Linked DNA regions of Caulobacter sp. FWC2. The protein of the gene in region 2 interacts with the protein of the main gene of each other region in a pairwise test. Links are inferred from orthologs where the notes say so. Each region holds a gene or a part of one and is shown on either strand. Other genes may lie near its edges.

Region 1 (3,147 bases), 420 kb from region 2 along the record:
CTCGTCGTTCCGCTTTACGCCCCAGATCAGGATCATCGGCAGGGCGATATAGATCGACGAATAGGTGCCGATGATGATCCCGAAGATCATCGTGAAGACCAGCGGGAACAGCACCGGCCCGCCGAACGCCATCGTGCCGCCCAGGGCCAGCAGAGCCGTGGTGCCGGTGATGATCGTCCGCGACAGACGCTCGTTTTCCGACAGGTCGATGATGTCGCGCAGCGGCGTGGTGCGGTACTTGCGCAGGTTTTCCTTCAGACGGTCGAAGGTGATGACCTTTTCGTTCATCGAATAGCCGATGACCGTCAGCAGGGCCGCGATCTCGGTCATCGAGAACTCGATCCCGCAGACCGACAGCAGGCCCAGGGTCAGGACGATGTCGTGGATCACGGCCACGACCGCGCCCGTGCCGTACGACAGGCCGAAGCGGAACCAGATGTAGCCCAGGGTCAGCAGCAGGGCGACGCCCAGGGCCTTGAAGCCGGACATCAGCAGTTCGCCCGAAACCTTGGCGCCGACTTCAGAGCGGCTGGTAACCTTAAGGTCGGGGAAGCGCTTGATCAGCTCCGCCTCGACCCGCTTGGAGGCGACGCTCGGCGCCTCGTCCTTGCTGGGCAGGAACTTGACCAGGGCCGCATTCGGCGAGCCGAAGCCCTGCACCTGGCCGTCATGAGCGCCGATCTGGTCGAGGACCGCGCCCATCTCGGTCTGGGGAACGGGGCGCGACATGGTGATTTCCAGGGCGATACCGCCCTTGAAGTCGATGCCCAGGTTCAGGCCCTGGAAGACCAGCAGGCCGATCGAGGCGACGATGAGAATCGCCGAGATCACGGCCGCGACCGGCGCCCAGCGCACGAAGCGGAAATGGGTGGAACGCGGGATGTAGCGAATGAGGGGCCAACGCATGGTCGGATCTCCTATGCGATCGGCAGCTTCTTCGGCTTGGTGGTCTTGAACCACCAGCCGATGAGCACTTGCGTGATGAAGATGGCGGTGAACAGCGACGTGAACACGCCGATCACCAGGGTCCAGGCGAAGCCCTTCACCGGGCCCGAGCCGAAGCTGAACATGATCAGGCCCGAGATCAGGCTGGTGATGTTGGCGTCCAGGATCGAGGTCAGGGCCAGCTTGTAGCCGTGGTCGGCCGCCGCCATGGGCGTGCGCCCGGCGTTGGCCTCGTCGCGCATGCGCTCGTAGATCAGCACGTTGGCGTCGACGGCCACGGCCAGGGTCAGGATTAGGCCGGCGATACCCGGGAAGGTCAGGGTCGCCTGGGTCATCGACATGATGCCGATGATCATCAGGACGTTGACCACCAGGGCGACGGCCGCGAAGCCACCGAACAGGCCATAGGCCAGGATCACGAACACGAACATCGACGCCGCGCCGATGGCCAGCGAGATCGAACCGGCCTTGACCGCCTCTGCGCCGAGCTCGGCGGTGACGGTGCGTTGGTCTTCGATGTTCAGCGGGGCCGGCAGGGCGCCCGAGCGCAGCAGCAGCGAGAGCTCGTTGGCGCTCTCGGCGGTGAAGCTGCCGGTGATGATGCCGCTGCCGCTGGTGATCGGATCGTTGATCACAGGGGCCGAGATCACCTTTTTATCGAGGACGATCGCGAAGCGCTTGCCGTGGTTGCGCAGGGTGATGTCGCCAAACTTCTTGGCGCCGGAACCGTTGAAGGCGAAGCCGACGGCCGGTCGGCCATTCTGGTCGAAGGTCTGCGACGCATTGGTCAGCTCGTCACCCGAGACGATGGCGCGCTTCTTGACCACATAATAAGGGGCGTAGCGGTCTTCGCTCTGCAGCACTTCCGAGCCCGGGGGCAGACGTCCGGCCTGGACGTCCTCGGGCGAGACCGACTCGTCGACCATCTGGAAGGTCAGCTTGGCGGTCTTGCCGATGACGGCGCGCAGCCGCTCGGGATCGCTCTCGCCGGCCGCCTGGATCATGATCCGATTGGTGCCCTGGCGGTTGATCGAGGGCTCCTTGGTGCCCAGGCTGTCGATCCGGCGACGGATGGTCTCGATCGACTGGTCGACGGCCTTGGCGGCGTCGGCGCGCTGGGCTTCCGGCACGAAGGTGACTTCAATGCGGTTGTCGCCCTTGCCGGAGACGGTGACGTCCTTGCCGCCGATCACGCCGGCCAGCGGCGCGCCGAGATTCTTGCGCAGCAGGTTCAGGGCCGCCTCGTAGCGCGAGGCGTCGCCGATGCGGACGCTGATCACCTCGCCCTGCTGAGCCAGTTCGCCGAACGGGATCTGCTCGCTCCGCAGCTGGGTGCGGGTGTCTTCCATCAGGTCGGACAGACGCTCGCGGTGCAGCGCGTCGGTGTCGACCTCATACAGCAGATACGAGCCGCCTTGCAGGTCGAGGCCGAGGTTCAGCTTCTGGTGCGGCAGCCAGCCGGGCATGGCGTCCAACGTCTTCTGCGGGAGGACGTTGGGCAGGGAGAACAGGATGCCGAAGATCACCGACAGGGTGACGGCGATGATCTTCCAGCGGGAGAGGTTCAGCATGGATCAGGGACTTTCAGGCGACGTCGCTAGAACGCCTCGCGATATTCTGAGAGCGTCTTAGTTCTTCGCGTCGTTGGCGGGCGCCGGATCGCCCTTGGCGCGGACCTCGGTGATCATGCCCTTCAGGACCTTCACGGTCACGCCAGTGGCGATCTCGACGCCGACTTCCTTGTCCTCGACGCGCATGATCTTGCCGATCACGCCGCTGGACAGGACGACCGTGTCGTTGCGCTTCAGGTTGGTGAGCATCGCCTGATGCTCCTTGGCGCGCTTCTGCTGCGGACGGATCAGCATGAAGTAGAACAGCACGACCATCAGCAGGATGGGGGCGAGCTGCAGGAATTGAGCGTTCAGACCGGACATGACGTCTCCAACAAAACCGATGCGGCGCGCCAGCCAAAAAGAGACAAGCTCATAGGGTCGCGCCAAGTCGGCGGAAGCTATGCGTTCGCCTCCCCTTTTGCAATCCAAGCGCACCCGGTATGCAGCGTGCCCATGATAGACGCGCCAAATACCGGGCTTGCCCCCCTGCTCGCCCGCATCGCCGAAGCCCTGGAACGCCTGGCGCCGCCGCCCCGGCCCGCGCCGGACTTCTCGGCTGCGCGCCTGTTCCGGCACGAGTCCAAGGACG
Region 2 (3,359 bases):
GATTGCATGTGGAGCGATGAATCCAGTTAGCGCTTGATACAGGTAGCGTGACGTTGAGCTGTGCGCAAGGTCTTGCCTGCTTGAGAGGCGATCGGTCGCGGCCTAGGGTAAAAATTGGCTCGCGGCGCCTTGAAACTCAGCACAGGCTCCCACCTGACCTGCTGCGCAGGTCTGTCCGCCCCCAAGCGGAACGGAGAAGGGCAGAGCGCCTCTCCTCCCCCATTGGGGGAGGGGGACCGCCGAACGGCGGTGGAGGGGGCCAGCGCCGAGCCGGCCCCCAGACAGCTTACGACCGCAGCTTACCGCCGGCCTTCTCGGCCGCCGCCACGACCTTGGCCGACAGGGCCTCGATCTCGGCGTCGGTCAGGGTGGCGTCGCGCGGCTGCACCACGACCTCGATCGCGATCGACTTGAAGCCCTCCGGCACGCCGGGGCCTTCATAGACGTCGAACACGCGCGCGGCGGTGATCAGCGCCTTGTCGGCGCCGAGCGCGGCCTTGACCAGGTCGCCCGCGGCCTTGGCCTTCTCGACGACAAACGCGAAGTCGCGGGTCAGCGGCATCAGGGCCGAGGGCAAGAAGGCCGGGCGGCTCTTGATCGCCTTCTTCTTCGGCTCGGGGATCGCCTCCAGGGTGATCTCGAAGCCGTAGACCGGGCCGGCCACGTCCAGGGCTTTCAGCACCGCCGGGTGGATCTCGCCGAACTCGGCCATCACCGCCTTGGGGCCCAGCTGCAGTCGCGCCGAACGGCCCGGGTGCCACCAGGACGAGGCCGAGCCCTGCGCGGTTTGCAGCGACGCCACCGGCGCGCCCAGCTCTTCCAGCAGGGCCAGCAGATCGGCCTTGACGGTGAAGACGTCTTCTTGCGCGGCCTTGCCCCAGCCGCGCGGCGCCTTCGGAGCCAGGATGGCCGAGACCACGGTGCGCTGGTCGTTGGGGCGCTCGCCGTGGAAGGTCGGGCCGATCTCGAACAGGGCCGCGTCGGGGAAGCCCCGGCGCGCGTTGCGGCCGGCCGCGTCGATCAGGTTGGGCAGCAGCGACGGGCGCATGCAGTCCAGTTCCGAGGCGATCGGATTGGCCAGCAGCATTTCCGGCTGGCCGCCGCCGAACAGCTGCGCCGTCTTGTGGCTGGTGAAGCTGAACGTCACGGCTTCGGCATAGCCGGCCGCCGCGAGGGCGCGACGGGCGGTGCGGGCGCGGGCCTGCTTGGCGGTCAGGATGCCGCCGACGGCGCGCGGAACGTCCGGCAGCGGCGTCGAGGGCAGGGCGCCATAGCCGGCGATGCGGGCGACTTCTTCCACTAGGTCGGCCTTGCCTTCCACGTCGCGGCGGAAGGTCGGCGGGGTCACGCAGACCACGCTCTCGGCATGGGTGACGAAGTCCGCGGCCGAGACATCATTGGGCGGCTCGACCGTGAACCCGAGGTCGCGCAGGATCTGCAAGGACCGCTCGGACGCGATCTCCAGGCCCGACAGCTGGCCGACATAGGCCGGGTCAAACAGCACGGGCTTGGGGGCCTCGGGAGGCTCGCCGACCATCAGGACGTCCGACGGCTCGCCGCCGCACAGCTCCAGGATCAGCTTGGTGGCCAGCTCGACGCCGGGGACCAGCGAGCTGGTGTCGACCGTGCGGGCGAAGCGGTACTGGGCGTCGCTGGCGATGCCGGTGGCGCGGCCTGTCTGGGCGATGCGGATCGGCTCGAACCAGGCGCTCTCGACGAAGACGTCCGTGGTCTCGTCCGAGCAGCCGGTGCTTTCGCCGCCCATCACGCCGCCCAGGCCGATCGGCCTGTCGCCATGCGCATCGGCGATCACGCACATCTCGGGCGTCAGCTCGTAGGTCTTGCCGTCCAGGGCGATCAGGTGCTCGTCGCCGTGGACGCCATGGCGGCCCAGGCGCGTCGAGATCTCGGTCCCCGACAGCTTGGCCGCGTCATAGACGTGTAGCGGGCGGGCGCGGTCGTAGGAGATCAGGTTGGTGACGTCCACGAGCGCGTTGATCGGACGCAGACCGATGGCGGTCAGGCGATCCTGCAGCCACTTGGGCGAGGGGCCGTTCTTGACGCCGCGGATGTAGCGGCCGGCGAAGGCCGGGCAGGCCTCGCCATCGACCTTGACGCTGATCGGGCTTGGGAACGCGCCCGGGATCGCGGCGATCGACACGTCCTTCAGCTTGCCCACGCCGGCGGCGGCCAGGTCGCGGGCGATGCCGACGACGCCCAGCCAGTCGGGGCGGTTGGGGGTGACTTCGAAGTCGATGACGGCTTCCAGGCCCAGGGCGTCGACGGCCGAGGTCCCGACCGGCAGGGCGTCGGGCAGTTCCATGATGCCGTCGCTCTCGACGGCGTATTCCAGCTCGGCGGCCGAGCAGAGCATGCCGTTCGAGACGACGCCGCGCACCGGCTTCTCGACCAGGGTCACGTCGAGGCCCGGCACATAGGCGCCGATCGGGGCGTAGATAGTGGTCAGGCCCGCGCGAGCGTTCGGCGCGCCGCAGACGATCTCCTTGCGGCCGTCGACGGTGTCGACCTGACAGACCTGCAGGCGGTCAGCGTTGGGGTGACGCGCGGCCTCGACGATCTTGCAGACCGTGAAGGGGGCCAGCTTGGTCGCCGGATCAATGACGTGCTCGACCTCGAGCCCTGCCATGGTCATGGCCGCGACGATCTCGGGGACGGTGGCGGTGGTCTCAAGGTGATCCTTGAGCCAGGAGAGGGTGAATTTCATTGTTCTTGTCTCAGCTCAGGCCCGAGGCGGCGTTCGGCGCGGCGAAGGCGCTGAAGCCGTAGTGCGACAGCCAGCGGACGTCCGACGACCACATGTCGCGCAGGTCCGGCATGCCATATTTCAGCATGCCCAGGCGATCGACGCCCATGCCGAAGGCGAAGCCCTGGTACTCGTCGGGATCGATGCCGCAGGCGCGCAGCACGTTCGGGTGAACCATGCCGCAGCCCAGGATTTCCAGCCACGACGTGCCTTGGCCGATCTTGATCTCGCCGCCCGAGCGGTCGCACTGCACGTCCATCTCGGCCGACGGCTCGGTGAACGGGAAGTGGTGCGGACGGAACTGGGTGGTCACCGCGTCGGTCTCGAAGAACCGCGCCAGGAAGGTCTCCAGGGTCCACTTCAGGTGGCCCATGTGGATGCCCTTGTCGATCACCAGGCCCTCGACCTGGTGGAACACCGGCGTGTGGGTGGCGTCGTTGTCCACGCGATAGGTGCGGCCCGGCGCGATGATGCGGATCGGCGGCTTCTGGCTGACCATGGTCCGGACTTGGACCGGGCTTGTATGCGTGCGCAGCAGCATGCGTTCGCCGTCTTCTTTCGTATTGAAGAAGAAGGTGTCGTGCATTTCGCGGGC

The links.
Region 1: the proteins of pheT (region 2) and secD interact in binary tests that used the Escherichia coli proteins (3 or more experiments, as listed by UniProt). The link is inferred for Caulobacter sp. FWC2 from one-to-one orthologs.

The regions. Positions count from the first base shown.
Region 1 is NZ_PEBF01000001.1:3,454,333-3,457,479, forward strand. The notes cover bases 218-3,050. They hold secD (protein translocase subunit SecD), read right to left. Parts: upstream 2,517-3,050; coding sequence 918-2,516; downstream 218-917. Other genes in these bases: secF (protein translocase subunit SecF), read right to left, coding at 218-906; yajC (preprotein translocase subunit YajC), read right to left, coding at 2,574-2,879; CSW62_RS16585 (ATP-binding protein), read left to right, coding at 3,012-3,050. Outside these bases: more of secF, read right to left, coding at 1-217; more of CSW62_RS16585, read left to right, coding at 3,051-3,147. UniProt on the Escherichia coli protein: Part of the Sec protein translocase complex. Interacts with the SecYEG preprotein conducting channel. SecDF uses the proton motive force (PMF) to complete protein translocation after the ATP-dependent function of SecA.
Region 2 is NZ_PEBF01000001.1:3,875,591-3,878,949, reverse strand. What follows is about bases 7-3,051. They hold pheT (phenylalanine--tRNA ligase subunit beta), read right to left. Parts: upstream 2,726-3,051; coding sequence 287-2,725; downstream 7-286. Other genes in these bases: pheS (phenylalanine--tRNA ligase subunit alpha), read right to left, coding at 2,736-3,051; CSW62_RS26200 (hypothetical protein), read right to left, coding at 7-8. Also shown: more of CSW62_RS26200, read right to left, coding at 1-6; more of pheS, read right to left, coding at 3,052-3,359.